Regions from separate parts of the Streptomyces sp. NPDC050388 genome, predicted to be linked through region 1. Evidence: riboswitches for the same ligand, from Rfam matches in the RefSeq annotation. Region 1 holds a riboswitch; the other holds the start of a gene.

Region 1 (7,237 bases):
CCGGGCCCTCTTCTTCGGCCCGTCGGGGCCGATTCCTTGTGAAGAACTTCACGAACTTTCCCGCCGACACCCGCCGGAAGGGGCCGATCGGCCCCTTCCGATCACCGCTCAACCGGTGTCCGCACTGCTCAGCAGAGTGCTACTCGCCGGCGGCGACGGACCACGCGATGCCGTCGAGGATGTCGTGCTCGCTGACCACGACCTCCTTCGCGTCGATCCGTTCCATGATCGAGAGGAGGACGAGAGCGCCCGCGCCGATCACGTCGACACGGCCCGGGTGCATGGACGGGACCGCCGCGCGCTCGGCGTGGGTGGCACGCAGCAGCCACTCGGTGATCTCGCGGACGCGCTCCCGGGATACCCGGGAGTGATGGATGGCCGCCGAGTCGTACGCGGGAAGCTCCTGGGCGATCGCCGACACCGTCGTGACCGATCCGGCCAGGCCGACCAGGGTACGCGCCTCGCGCAGCGGGACCGTCTCCTCGGCCCGGTCGAGGGCGGCCTCGACGTCGGCGCGCATCGCCGCGATCTGCCGCTCGGTCGGCGGGTCCGCCACCGCCCCGTCCCGCACCAGGTGCCGCTCGGTCATCCGCACACAGCCCACGTCGACGGACCGGGCCCCGCGCACGCGGTCGTCGCCGACGACGAACTCGGTGGAGCCGCCGCCGATGTCCACGACCAGGAACGGGCGGCGCAGGTCCGCACGCCCCGTCAGTTCCTTGGTGGCGCCGGTGAAGGAGAACTCGGCCTCCTGGTCGCCGGAGATGACCTCGGGCTCCACCCCCAGGATGTCCAGCACCCCGCGCACGAACACGTCCCGGTTCTCGGCGTCGCGCGAGGCGGAGGTGGCCACGAAGCGCAGACGCTTCGCGCCGTGCTTCTCGATGATCCCCGCGTACTCGCGGCAGGCGGCGAACGTCCGCTCCAGCGCCTCGGGGGCGAGCCGGCCCGTGCGGTCGACGTCCTGGCCGAGCCGGACGATCGTCATGCGCCGGTCCAGGTCGGTCAGTTCACCGGTCGCCGGGTCGGCGTCGGCGACCAGGAGCCGGATGGAGTTCGTACCGCAGTCGACGGCGGCCACCCGGGACCCCGCGCTCACTGAGCGTCCTCCTTCGGGTCGGCCGGCGCGTCGCCGGGCAGGGTCACGCAGGGGCCCTTGCGCCACCACTCCGGCAGCATCGCGAGCGCCTCGTCGCCCAGCGGGTTGACGCCGGGGCCGGCGGCCAGCGAGTGGGCGACCAGGACGTGCAGGCACTTCACCCGGTCCGGCATCCCGCCGGCGCTCGGGAAGTCCTTCAGTTCCTCGATCTCGTCACGGCGCCGGATGTAGTCCTCGTGCGCCGCGCGGTAGGCGGCCGCCAGCTCCGGGTCCGCCGCCAGCCGCTCCGTCATCTCCTTCATCACGCCGTTCGCCTCCAGCGTGCCGATCGCGGAGTTCGCCTTCGGGCACGTCAGGTAGTACAGCGTCGGGAAGGGGGCGCCGTCGGGCAGCCTCGGCGCGGTCTCGACGACGTCGGGCTGTCCGCAGGGACAGCGGTGCGCGATGGCGCGCAGCCCGCGCGGGGGCCGCCCGAGCTGCTGCTTGAAGGCCTCGACGTCCGCGTCGGTCGGCTCGGTGCGCGGGGTCGGGGGCGGGAGGGTGTCCATACGTGTCTTCCTGCGGGTCTCTGTGCGGGGCGTGCGGCCCTTCCGGGCTCCTGAAGGGCTTCGGGGCCCGGGGGGGCTCCGGAAAAGGCTCCGGGAGGTGGTGCGGTCCGGAACGACGGCTGAGGGTAATAAGGCTAAACCCGGGGGCTCACCGCGCGGCGGCGTCGGACTTGTCGACCCCGTCCCAGACGTTCGCGTACCAGGGGCGGTCGGCCGCCCCGAGGTCGGTGCGCGACTTCTCGGCCGTGCCCGGGTCGATCACGATGTAGCCGGTCTCGCCGGGCATGACGTAGTGCAGCCGCTCGCGGGCCCGCTGCTCGGCGTAGGCATCGTCCTGCCAGCGCGCCTTGAGGTCGCGCAGCTGCTCGACCCGTCGGCGGGCCTCGTCCTGCTCCTGCTGGAGGTCGGCGATCTCGGCGCGCTGGGACACGTACTGCCGCATGGGGTAGGCCAGCGCCACGATCAGCGAGCAGACCACCAGGGCGAGCAGCGCGGCCCGGCCGGTCAGCCGGGAACGGCGGGCCTGGCGTCTGGTCTGCGAGCGGTAGACCCGGGCCGCGGTCTGCTCACCGATCAGCCGGATCCTGGTCGCGGTGGAGAAGCGGTCCCGGTCCTTCACGGCCATGTCCCCGTCTCCCGTTCACATTTCATACGCGCGTACGTCCCCGGACACGGTACGGGACCGTGTCCGGGGACGTACGGACGACTGGCGGAGCCGCGTCGTCAGGCGTTGCGGAACCGCGGGAAGGCGCTGCGGCCCGCGTACACCGCGGCGTCGTCGAGGATCTCCTCGATGCGCAGCAGCTGGTTGTACTTGGCCACGCGCTCGGAGCGGGCCGGGGCGCCGGTCTTGATCTGGCCGCAGTTGGTGGCGACGGCCAGGTCGGCGATGGTGACGTCCTCGGTCTCGCCGGAGCGGTGCGACATCATGCACTTGAAGCCGCTGCGCTGGGCCAGCTCGACGGCGTCCAGGGTCTCGGTCAGCGAGCCGATCTGGTTCACCTTCACCAGCAGCGCGTTGGCGGCGCCGTCCTCGATGCCGCGGGCCAGGCGCTCCGGGTTGGTGACGAACAGGTCGTCGCCGACGATCTGGACCTTGTCGCCGAGCTTGTCGGTGAGGGCCTTCCAGCCGGCCCAGTCGTCCTCGAACAGCGGGTCCTCGATGGAGACGAGCGGGTAGTCCGCGACGAGCCCCTCGTAGTACTCCGTCATCTCGGCGGCGGAGCGCTCCTTGCCCTCGAAGAGGTACACGCCGTTCTTGTAGAACTCGGAGGCGGCGACGTCGAGCGCGAGGGCGATCTGCTCGCCCGGGGCGTAACCGGCTTCCTTGATGGCCTCGAGGATGAGGTCGAGGGCCTCGCGGTTGGAGCCGAGGTTCGGGGCGAAGCCGCCCTCGTCACCGAGGCCGGTGGACAGGCCGCGGTTCTTCAGCACCTTCTTCAGGGTGTGGTAGACCTCGGTGCCCCAGCGCAGGGCCTCGGAGAAGGACTCCGCGCCGATCGGGGCGATCATGAACTCCTGGATGTCCACATTGGAGTCCGCGTGCGAGCCGCCGTTGAGGATGTTCATCATCGGCACCGGCAGCAGGTGCGCGTTGGGTCCGCCCAGGTAGCGGAAGAGGGGCAGGTCGCTGGCCTCGGAGGCGGCGTGGGCGACGGCCAGGGAGACACCGAGGATGGCGTTGGCGCCGAGGGAGCCCTTGTTGTCGGTGGCGTCCAGGTCGAACATCGCCTGGTCGATCAGGCGCTGCTCGGTGGCGTCGTAGCCGACGAGCTCCGGGCCGATCTGCTCGATGACGGCCAGGACGGCCTTCTCCACTCCCTTGCCCTGGTAACGGTCGGGGTCGCCGTCACGGAGTTCGATGGCCTCGAAGGCGCCGGTGGAGGCGCCGGACGGGACGGCGGCACGACCCGTGCTGCCGTCGTCGAGGCCGACCTCGACCTCGACGGTGGGGTTGCCTCGGGAGTCCAGGATTTCCCGGGCTACGACGACGTCGATGGACGGCACGAGCATCTCCTTCATGGATGTGACGCGGATCAGCCGGGCCGCGGGGGCCCTGCGGGACGAGCCTATCCGGCTCCGGGCGATCGGCCATCCGGTCGGCCGCCCCTCGGACGGAACCGAGAGTAAATTGTTTCCGAACGGAACAAAGACGGGCCCGGAAACCGGGACCACCCTCGCACCCTCCGGTGGGCACCGAGCACCGGACACCGGAAAGGTCCCCCATGTACGGAAAAGCCCCGCCCCGGTGCGTACGGGGAACACGCACCGGGGCGGGGAGCCCCCGCGGGGACGGGGGAGGCCCCGTGGGGACGGGGAGGGAACTCCGTGGGGACGGAGCCCTGAGCCTGCGGCCGCCGCCTTACTTCAGGTGCAGCTGCTGGCCCGGGTAGATGAGGTCGGCGTCCTCGACGATGTCGTCGTTCAGCTCGAACAGCTTGTTCCAGCCGCCCTTGACGCCGTGCTCCTCGGCGATCGAGCTGAGGGTGTCGCCCTTGACGACCTTGTACTCGCCGTCGCCCTTCTCGACCTTCTCGCCGGTCGGGGTGGTGACGGTCTTCTTCTCGGCGACCGGACGCTCGTCGGAGCGGGAGGCCTTCTGCTCGGTGGAGCGCTCGGGGGCGGAGCCGGTGCTCTGCTCCTGGGTGTTCTGCTTCTGGGTGCTCTGCGAGGAACCGTTGTTCTGGTTCCCGGTGCTCTGACCGGCGCCGCCACCGGTGTAGGCGGCGTTGGACAGGCCCTTGCCGCAGACCGGCCAGGCGCCCTTGCCCTGACCCGCGAGGACCTTCTCGGCTATCTCGATCTGCTGGGCCTTGCTGGCCCGGTCGGCGGTGGCGGCGTACTGCGTGCCGCCGTAGCCGGCCCAGGTGGAGGCGGAGAACTGCAGACCGCCGTAGTAGCCGTTGCCGGTGTTGATGGACCAGTTGCCGCCGGACTCGCACTGGGCGACGGTGTCCCACTCGGAGGCGGTGGCGGCGGAAGCGTTGCCGGCCGCCATCAGCGGGGCGGCGACGGCGGCACCGGTGACGCCTGCGACGGCGATGACCCGGGTGGCCTTGGACGGACGACGGTGCTTGCCCTTGCCGGAAAACAGCATGGAAGGATCCCCTCACCGACGCCTACGAGGTGAGCTGTCGGGTTCGGGCCGGTTGAGTTGCCCGGCCGCGTCCCTCACGGGACGCGGCTTCACCCCTAGCCGATCCGGCGTCAATCACCGGATGCGGCGCCTACCTTGGTTCCCCCGCTCCTGCCTACGGCGCATGACGCGACGACTGTTCCCGTGCTGCCACTGGCAGGATTCGGCGTGGCGGCAGCCGGGGCCCGCGGTGGCGAGCGGTCCTGACGGTAGACACGCGCGCTGCGGATAATCAAAGACGATCAGGGCTTCTGAGACCTATCTCTCATCGCCTTTATAACGGACATTCAGCGCGAAACGTGACCTCAACTGCCGCCACCGCCGCACCTTTTCGAATGTCAGCCTTCGTCCGATCCGAACCCGAACGCAAGCGTCTGACCGGGAAGGATGAGACCGGAACCCGCCGCCCCCGCACCCTCGCCGCCCCCGCTGTACTGGGCGAGCCACCCGCCGCCGAGCGCAAGGGAGTCGGCGGCGGCCGAGGAGCCGCCTCCGGTGCCCGCGGGGGCCCTGTCGGCCGGGGACGAGACGTCGAGGCCGCGCGAGAAGCCGAGACCGCCGCGCGAGGCGTGCCGGCCGGAGGCTCCGGACTCGCGGTCCTCGCGCACCTCCTCCTCGGCGCTGGCGCCGCGGTGGCGGCCGGTGGGGGCCTCAATCGCGGACGCGTCCGAAGAACCCGCCTTCTGCCCCGACTTGCCCGAGTCGCCCCCCTCGGCGGAGGCCGAGGCGGAGGGAGAAGCGGAAGCGGAGGGAGAGGTGCCGGACTCGGCGTCCGAACCGCCGGACTTGGACGCTTCACCCGCCTTTTCCCCCTTATCACCCTCAGCACCCTTACTGCCCTTGTTGTCCGATGAGGCGTCGGAGGACTGCGAGGGCGACGGAGTGGCGGAGCTTCCGGTGCCGGACGAGTCGTACGACGAGCCGCCGTCCGCGCCGGTGTCCGCACCGGCCTTGCCCGAGTCGGCGTTCAGACCCGACAGCAGGCCGCAGGCCCGCCACGCGCCGACCCCCTGGTCGGCGAGGATCTTCTCGGCCACGGCTATCTGCTGGCCGCGGCTGGCCTGGTCGGCGCTGGACGCGTAGTCGAGGCCGCCGTACTTCTCCCAGTCCGCCTGGGTCAACTGCAGGCCGCCGTAGTAGCCGTTGCCGGAGTTCTGGCTCCATGAGCCACCGGACTCGCACTCCGCGACCCGGTTCCAGGTCGAGCCCTCGGCCGCACTGGCACCGCCGGCCCCGAGAAGCGGAATCGCGATGGCTGAGCCGGTCACTCCGGCAGCGACGACGAGAGCCGGAGCCTGGCGGGGGCGACGGTGACGACCGTTCCCGGAGAGCATGCGGAGACCTTTCGCAGGAAAACAGTTACCCGCACGGCGAGTCGAACTGCGCAGCTGTGCAACCGAGGCACCGTGCTTGATGGGTGAACGTAGCCGCAGACAATCACTTGTCACAAGTTCATGCCGCGCAGATCACACGAAGATCACAGAGCTGACCGGGCGTCATGTCCGCGCCGCTCCACCGACGATGCGACGGACCGTGCCCGAAGGGGTCCCGACCGTCACTTCGGAGGCGTACGGAGGCCGCACAAAGGCCACTTCGACGGCAATCCGGCGGTCGTCACGGGCCCGTCCGGCGAGTCGCTTCGGCAGACCTTCGGCGGCCGTGCGGTGGGTCACTTCGGCCGTGGGCTGAATTCCACCGGCAGGGTCCGCAGTCCGCGCATGATGAGCCCGCCGCGCCAGCGCAGTTCGGCCGGATCCGACGCGAGCCCGATGTCCGGCAGCCGGGTCAGCAGCGTGGCGAGCGCGGTCTGGCCCTCCAGCCGGGCCAGCGGGGCGCCCAGGCAGTAGTGGATGCCGTGGCCGTACCCCAGATGCTGGTTGTCCCGCCGTGCGAGGTCGAGCACGTCGGGATCGGCGAACCGCTCCGGGTCGCGGTCCGCGGCGGCCAGGACGACGAGGACCGGGTCGCCGGCCGCGATGTGCTGCCCGCCGAGGGTGAGCGCCTCGGTGGCGAACCGCCAGGTGGCCAGCTCCACAGGCCCGTCGTAGCGCAGGAGTTCCTCCACACCGGTCTCCAGCAGCCCGCGCTCCCCGGCGGCGAGTGAGGTTTGCAGGCGCTCGCGCTGCTCGGGATGGGTGAGCAGGGCGTAGGTGCCGTTGCCGATGAGGTTGACGGTGGTCTCGAAACCGGCGAACAGCAGGATGAACGCCATGGCGGCGGCCTCGTTCTCGGTGAGGTGCTCACCGTGGTCGGAGGCGCGGATCAGACCGGAGATGAGGTCCTCGCCGGGGTCGGGTTCGGCGGGCAGTGCCTCGCGCTTGCGGTGGATGAGGTCGGCGAGGTAGCCGCGCATCTTCTTCACCGACCGGGCGACCCCGCCCCGGGGCCCGCCCTGATGCCGGATCATCATGCCCGCCCAGTCGCGGAAGTCGTCCTGGTCCTCCCGGGGGACGC
Region 2 (7,237 bases), on a different contig from region 1:
CCGCAGATAACCGACCGGGCCGTACAGCATCCCCTTGCGCTGCAGACGCGAGAGGCGACGCGGCCATGGATGCGTGCGGGTGTCGTGGTCGCCCGGCGCGGCCCCCCGGTCACCGGGGGCATCGGCGCCACCGCCGTCACCCCCGCCGGTGTCCCGTACGGCGGTCAGCCCGCGGGCGTGGGACAGACCGCGGGGCACCCGGGCGAGGAACGCCGGCAGCAGCGCGGGCCGGTTGACCAGGATCGCGGTGAGGTAGGCGGTGAGTCCGGCACCGTAGCCGAACGCCTGGGTCTCCAGGTCGGCCCAGGTCTCCCGGTGGTGGTGCCACACCAGCGCGCCGGGCGTGTAGTGAAGCCTGTGTCCCTGGGCGAGGACCCGGACGAACCCGTAGAGGTCGTCGCCGCCCCGGGCTGGTGTTCCGGCCCCGGTGGCCGGGTCGAAACCGCCGACCCCGCGCAGCGCCTCCGCACGGAACGCCATGTTCGCGCCGGAGCCGAACCGGCCCGCGGTGAAGGGGAACAGCGGCTCGTCGCGGGGTGGCTCCTTCGGGTCGTACGTCGTCGGGGTGAACCCCTTCGCGAAACCGCCGTGGCTCTCCAGCAGGACCTGGGCCGGGGTGCGGAGCCGGGCGGGCAGGATCAGACCGGTGGCGCAGCCGAGCCCGGGGTCGGCGGCGAAGGGCGCGGTCAGCTCGGTGAGCCAGCAGGGGTCGGCGACGACGTCGTCGTCGGTGAACGCGATCACCTCGCCGCGGGCGGCGGCGAGCCCGGTGTTGTGCGCGGTCGCGAGCCCGGGGACCGGCTCGCACACGTACCGCACGCGCTCCCCGTACTTCCGCTCCACCAGGTCACGCGTCTCGTCCGACACGGGCGCGTTGTCGACGACGACGACCTCGAAGCCCGGATGGTCCTGCGCGAGGATCGAGTCGAGCGCGCGGGCAAGCTGTCCGGCCCGCTCCCGGGTGGCCACGACGACCGAGGTGTGGGGCGGCGGCGGTCCGGCGGCCACGGAGCTCTCCGCGCCCTGCCCCTGTCCTCGCCCCTCCGCCGGCTCCTGCCCGTGCGCCCGCCGTGCGAGCGCCGCCAGGACCGTTGCCGGATCGGCCCCCTCCGGCACCCGTCCCAGCAGCGTGCCCACCGGCCGGCCGGCCCGCCTGACCAGTACGAACACCTCTCCGTGCGTCACCGGTGGGCTGCCCGGGCCGGGTCTGAGGGCGGTCCCCTCACCGTTCAGGTCCAGTTCGGCGACCTGAACCGCTCCGATGTCCAGGAACCGCCGTATCTCCTCCTGCGTACGTGCCGTGCGGGCCACGAGCCCTCCCCCTCCTCATGAACGGTCCTCATGAACGGTCCTCGCGAACTGTCCTTACGAACGGCCCTCATGACCGGCGCAGCCGCCCCGCCCCCTTCAGCGCCCGCGACGCCAGCGACGCGAGACGAGGGTGGGCGCGGACGAAGCCGTGCGCACGGCGTACGGGCTCGCGGCGCAGCAGGTGCAGCGCGGCGCCCAGGCCCGGACGCATCACCTCTCCTTCGTAGACGGCGAGTTCGCCCGTCTTCAGCGAGTCCTTGTACTCGGCCGGGCCGCGCCCCATGTCGAGCAGGCCGATGCCCTCGCCGGCCGCAGCCTCCGCCATGCGCAGATGCAGCACGAGCCCCGGCGAGTACTTCGCGAACTCCACGTCGTACGCAGGGAACCAGCAGGCCAGGACCGAGGCCGAGCGCAGGCCGAAGTGCGCGGCGACGGGGCGGTCCCCGGCGTACAGGACGGACAGCGTGCCCGTGCACTCCGGTGCCCGGGTCTCGGCCAGGCGGCCCACGAGCCGCGTGATCCACTCCTGCGCGAACCGGTCGCGCCGCCCGGTCCTGCGGTACTGGGCCGACTTCCACTCGATGAGAGCGCGCAGGGCGGCCGGTTCGCGTTCGTCGAAGACGAACCGCACCGGTCCGGCCGCCTGGCGGCCGAGCCTGCGCTCCTTGGCCAGTGTGGTCTTCAGGAACTTCGGCGACTGGGTGCGCAGTACGGACTCGTAGGTCTCGTAGCCCTTCTCCACGTCGATGACATAGGTGGCGTGCTCTTCGGCCGCGTGCGGGACGAACAGGGCCTGGCCCGCCTCCAGGTTGTCGAAGGCGAAGCTCGACACCGAGCAGGCGCGCAGCAGTTCACCGGTCTCCGGGGTGAGGCCCGGACGCAGGACGGCGCCCTGGCAGTCCGACACCCCGAGTCCGATCGCCCGGCCCTGCCCCAGCGCGCCCCGCTCGTAAGGCAGGAAGCCGGCCGGTTCGGCGGACGTCCCCTCGTACAGGACCGCCACCCGGGCCTGCGGCCGCACCCGGGACACGGCGGTGGCGAACTCCGGTTCCATGAAAGGGCTGCGTGGTGCGTCCGTCGCGGCGCGCAGCTCACGCCAGCGTTCCCGCTCCCCCTCGCCGAGCTCCTCGAGCCTCAGCACACGTGTGCGTCCACTGCTCACCTGACCCCCCGATCAAGTCCCCCCTGGACTCTTGGAAGGTACCGTTCGGGACCACCAGGACGGTAGGTAGCGGACCATGTTGTTGCCAAGTGGTGCAGAGGCCTTTAACAGGTCCGTACCCGGTGATGACGGAAGCGGCCGGGCGCGCGGTCGTGGCGGGCCGGGCGCGCGGTCGTGGGGGAGCGGTCGCGCGGTCGTGGGGGAGCGGTCGCGCGGCGACGGCCCGGTGGTGGGGCGCGAAGGATAAGGGGTGCGGGCGTACGGACGGAGACGTTCCGGGCGGGGGTGAGTCGGGTGGGCGTGGTGTCCGTATTCTCTGATCATGGCCGCACCCACCGATTGTTCACTCATCGCCACCGACCTGGACGGGACGCTGCTGCGCGGCGACGACTCTCTCTCCGACCGGTCTCTCGCCGCACTGGCACTGGCGACGCGGGCCGGTGCCCGGCATCTCGTGGTGACGGGCCGCCCGGCGCCCGGAGTGCGGCCGCTCCTGGACAGGCTGGGGAGCACGGAGCTCGCGGTGTGCGGACAGGGCGCGCAGGTGTACGACGCCGGCGCGAACCGGCTGCTCCACTCCGTCACGCTGGACCGGGAACTGGCGGAGACCGCGCTCGGCAAGATCGAGGCCGAGGTGGGGGAGGTGTACGCCGCGGTCGACCAGGACGGGATCGACGGACTCACCCTGATCGAGCCGGGCTATCGGATGCCGCACCCGACGCTGCCCGCCGTGCGGATCGGGCGACGGGACGATCTGTGGGTCCTGCCGATCACCAAGGTGCTGTTGCGTCACCCCTTCCTGAGTGACGACGAGTTGGCGGCGACGGCGCGTTCGGTGGTCGGTTCGCTGGCCACGGTCACCATGTCGGGACCGGGCACCGTGGAGCTCCAGCCGTGCGGTGTCACCAAGGCGACGGGGCTGGCACTGGCCGCCGAGCACCTGGGGCTGAGCCGGGAACGGACCGTCGCCTTCGGCGACATGCCCAATGACATCCCGATGTTCCACTGGGCGGCCCACGGCGTCGCCATGGCCAACGCGCATCCCGAGCTGAAGGCGGTGGCCGACGAGATCACCACGACGAACGAGGACGACGGCGTGGCCGTCGTCCTCGAGCGGTTGTTCGGCGGAGCGGACGGGGCGGGGCGGGACGGCACGCGCCCCGACACGTGCCGTCCCGGCCTCAGCCCCGAGGGGTGAACCCGTGGGCCGGGTGTGCCCCGGTGCGCCCGGACGTCTCAGTAGGCGCCGAAGACGTTGTCGATCGAGCCGTAGCGGTCCGCCGCGTAGTTGCAGGCCGCCGTGATGTTCGCGACCGGGTCGAACGGGTCGAAGGCCGTGCCGGGCACGTGGTACGCCTGGAAGGTCGGGTCGATGACCTGCAGCAGGCCCTTCGACGGGGTGCCGGCGACGGCGTTGGAGTCCCACAGGTTGATGGCCTGCGGGTTGCCGGAGGACTCGCGCATGATGTTGCGGTGGATGGAGTCGTAGCTGCCGGGGATGCCGTGCTGCGCCATGATCGACAGCGACTCGCGGATCCAGCCGTCGAGGTTGTCCGGGTACGCCGTCTCGGTGCCGGCGGTGGCCGGGGCGGACGACACGGGGGTGGCGGGAGCGGCGGAGGCGCTGGTGGCGCCGAACACCGGAAGGGCGATCGCGGCCACGCCGGCGACGGCGAGGGAGCGGACGAGGCGGGTGCGGCCGAAGCGGCGCTGACCGGATGCGGGCATGGCGGGCATGTGTGCGTTCCTCTCCTACGCCTACGAGGTGAGCTGTCGGGTTCGGGCGGGAGAGTGCCCGGCCGCGCCCCTGAGGGCATGGCTTCACCCCGAGCCGTCCCGGTGCGAACCGGTCCGGCGACTTACCTGGGTCCCCCGCTCCTGCCGTGCGTGAGTGAGTTGATCGACGGGTGGCGCGGGCGGCGGCAGGATTCGGCGTCCGCCCGACAGGCCGGGAACGTATGCGAGAGCACATGTCAGGAACAAGTGCGAGCGTCACGTATGACGCCGTTTGATCTTGTCTTGGGCTATTTGGGGTACTTGATCCTTTGCGAGTGTCAACGGTCAACTCGCTTTCAGCGCAAGGGAGGACGCCCGCGCGGTGAGTCGCGAACGTGCCGGGATGTGCGTGACCGACCTCACTGGCCGCATCGTGCGGGAGCATTTGCCGTCAACGGGGATTCGTTTGACAATTGCGGCGAATCGGGCAGCGGGGCGGGCAGGATGGATCGGGTGTCGGGATGTGGCTCGGCGCACGCCCGGCGCGAGGGCGGGAAACGTCCGGAAAGTTGGCAAATGTCCACTGCTGTCAACTGATCGGAAACGATCTGATGGTGATCCGATATCGGAGGGCGCCGTGAGGTGCCGTCCGCGCGTGCTGGGGTGAGTTTGGGGAATGTGGGTGCTGGCGGTGATCGAAACATGACCGGATACGCTGACTCGAGTGATGTCAGCGACCCATCGACAACCAGCGACCCATCGGTAGACGGTGCAAGACGTCTGAGCGCCAGTGGACACCAGCAGACAGGAGACCCCTCGTGACCGTCGTCGGGCCATTCGGGCTGAGCGTGCGGGACCAGGCTCTGGAAGCCGATGTCCGGGCCGGGATGACGGCTGTCGAGGAAGGGCTGCTCGAGGCCACCAAGAGTGAGGTCCCCTTCATCACGGGTGCCGCTCAGCACCTGGTACGGGCCGGCGGCAAGCGGTTCCGGCCGCTGCTCGTGATGCTCGCCGCCCAGTTCGGCGACCCCTACGCGCCCGGCGTCGTGCCGTCCGCCGTGGTCGTGGAGCTGACCCACCTGGCCACGCTGTACCACGACGACGTGATGGACGACGCGGGTGTGCGGCGCGGGGTGCCCAGTGCGAACACCCGCTGGGGCAACTCCGTCGCGGTCCTCACCGGCGACTTCCTCTTCGCGCGCGCCTCGCACATCCTGGCCGACCTCGGGCCGGAGGCCGTACGGGTACAGGCGGAGGCGTTCGAGCGGCTGGTCTCCGGTCAGATCCTGGAGACCGCGGGGCCGCAGGACGGCCGCGACCCGGTCGACCACTACCTGGACGTCCTGGGCGGCAAGACCGGCTCACTGGTCGCCGTCTCGTGCCGGTTCGGCGCCATGATGGCCGGCGCGGACGACCCGGTCGTGGACGTGCTGACCCAGTACGGCGAGCGGCTCGGGATCGCCTTCCAGCTCGCCGACGACGTGCTGGACATCGCCTCCGACTCCCACGAGTCCGGCAAGACCCCGGGCACCGATCTGCGCGAGGGCATTCCGACCCTGCCCGTGCTGCGGCTGCGCGAGCGAGCGGCCCGGCTGGGCCTGCCCGAGGACATCGCGCTGTGCGAGCTGCTGGACTCCGACCTCAGCGACGACGGCCGGCACGCCGAGGCACTGCGACTGCTGCGCGCACACCCCGCGCTGGAGCAGGCCCGCCGGGACACCGTGCGCTATGCGCAGGAGGCGCGCGCGGTGCTGGCCCCGCTGCCGGAGTGCGAATCGAAGACGGCCCTGGTCGAACTGTGCGACGCGGTGGTGCACCGGGCCGGCTGACCCGCCCGCCGCCTCCCCGACCCCTACTGGTCGGGGGAGGAAACACCTCCTCGTGTCATACCGCAGCAGTACACGGAGTTGAGTCCGGGGTCTGACGCTTCCTCTTGCGGTGTTTGGTCAGATGGACCATGACGGACACCACTCCTCACCGATTCGGGTGAGAATGGCGGCTCAGGGTGTGACCGGTGCGAGGAACACGAGACGCGGGCCGCCGCCGACCACGGAGGTAAGGCACACATGGCACCGTACGAATCCGACGACACGACGACCGCGGGGGCGACCCGCGAGCCGGGCGCGGGCCGGCGCAGGGCCGCGCGGTACGTCGTCCCGGTCACGGTGATGGGAGTGGCGGCCGCGACCATCGGGCTCGTCCCCGCGATCGCGAACTCCGGCGACCCGGACCTGCCGGAGATCACCGCCGCGCAGCTCATCGAGAAGATGGCCGAGTCGGACACCGAGCGACTGTCCGGCACCGTGAAGATCACCACCGACCTCGGACTGCCGGACCTCGGCGGCCTGGAGAGCAGCCTGACCTCCGGCGCCCTGGACCGCGGCGAGGGCGGTTCGTCCGCCGACCCGTCCGCCAAGCTCGCCGAGCTGGCCTCCGGTACGCACACCCTGCGCGTCGCGGTCGACGGCCCCGACCGGCAGAAGGTGTCGCTGCTCGAGAACGCCGCCGAGTACAGCCTGATCCACAACGGCAAGGACGTCTGGGGCTACGACAGCGCGTCCAACGAGGTCTACCACGGCACCGTCGACGAGTCCGCCGAGGGCGAGGGCCGGGAGCAGCAGCCCCCGGCCACGCCGAAGGACTTCGCCGAGGAGGCGTTGAAGGCGGTCGACGACACCACGTCCGTCACCGTCGACGGCACCGCGCAGGTGGCCGGCCGCGACGCCTACAAGCTGGTCGTCAAGCCCAAGCAGTCCGGTTCCACGGTCGGTGCGATCAGCATCGCGGTGGACCACCGGACCGGGACGCCGCTGAAGTTCACGCTGACCCCGGCGAGCGGCGGTGCCGCCGTCGTGGATGTCGGCTTCACCAAGGTCAGCTTCGACCGGCCGGCCGCGTCGACCTTCGACTTCACCCCGCCCAAGGGCGCCAAGGTGACCGAGGAGGGCGCCCTGGAGGACGGGAAGAAGGACGGGGAGCCGACCGGCAAGCCGGAGGGCGCCCCGAAGTCCGGGGAGGACCTTTCCAAGGGGCTCGACGGGCTGAAGG

What was found. A riboswitch is a leader RNA that binds a small molecule or an ion and turns the genes downstream of it on or off. The one in region 1 is predicted to bind cyclic di-AMP.
Region 2: linked by a shared signal. The riboswitch ahead of AB0I73_RS05440 (transglycosylase SLT domain-containing protein) and the one ahead of AB0I73_RS26445 (transglycosylase family protein) in region 1 are both predicted to bind cyclic di-AMP.

The regions. Positions count from the first base shown of each region.
Region 1 covers NZ_JBFAKH010000051.1:40,763-47,999, forward strand. The annotation lists gene AB0I73_RS26425 (Ppx/GppA phosphatase family protein) at 140-1,099, opposite strand; gene AB0I73_RS26430 (DUF501 domain-containing protein) at 1,096-1,647, opposite strand; gene AB0I73_RS26435 (septum formation initiator family protein) at 1,796-2,272, opposite strand; gene eno (phosphopyruvate hydratase) at 2,371-3,654, opposite strand; gene AB0I73_RS26445 (transglycosylase family protein) at 4,010-4,744, opposite strand; cyclic di-AMP (ydaO/yuaA leader) riboswitch at 4,749-4,916, opposite strand; gene AB0I73_RS26450 (transglycosylase family protein) at 5,122-6,117, opposite strand; gene AB0I73_RS26455 (cytochrome P450) at 6,453-7,237, opposite strand, start outside.
Region 2 covers NZ_JBFAKH010000006.1:156,069-163,305, forward strand. The annotation lists gene AB0I73_RS05425 (glycosyltransferase) at 1-1,311, opposite strand, end outside; gene AB0I73_RS05430 (GNAT family N-acetyltransferase) at 1,379-2,452, opposite strand; gene AB0I73_RS05435 (HAD family hydrolase) at 2,796-3,671, shown strand; gene AB0I73_RS05440 (transglycosylase SLT domain-containing protein) at 3,710-4,201, opposite strand; cyclic di-AMP (ydaO/yuaA leader) riboswitch at 4,214-4,377, opposite strand; gene AB0I73_RS05445 (polyprenyl synthetase family protein) at 5,008-6,018, shown strand; gene AB0I73_RS05450 (DUF2092 domain-containing protein) at 6,256-7,237, shown strand, end outside.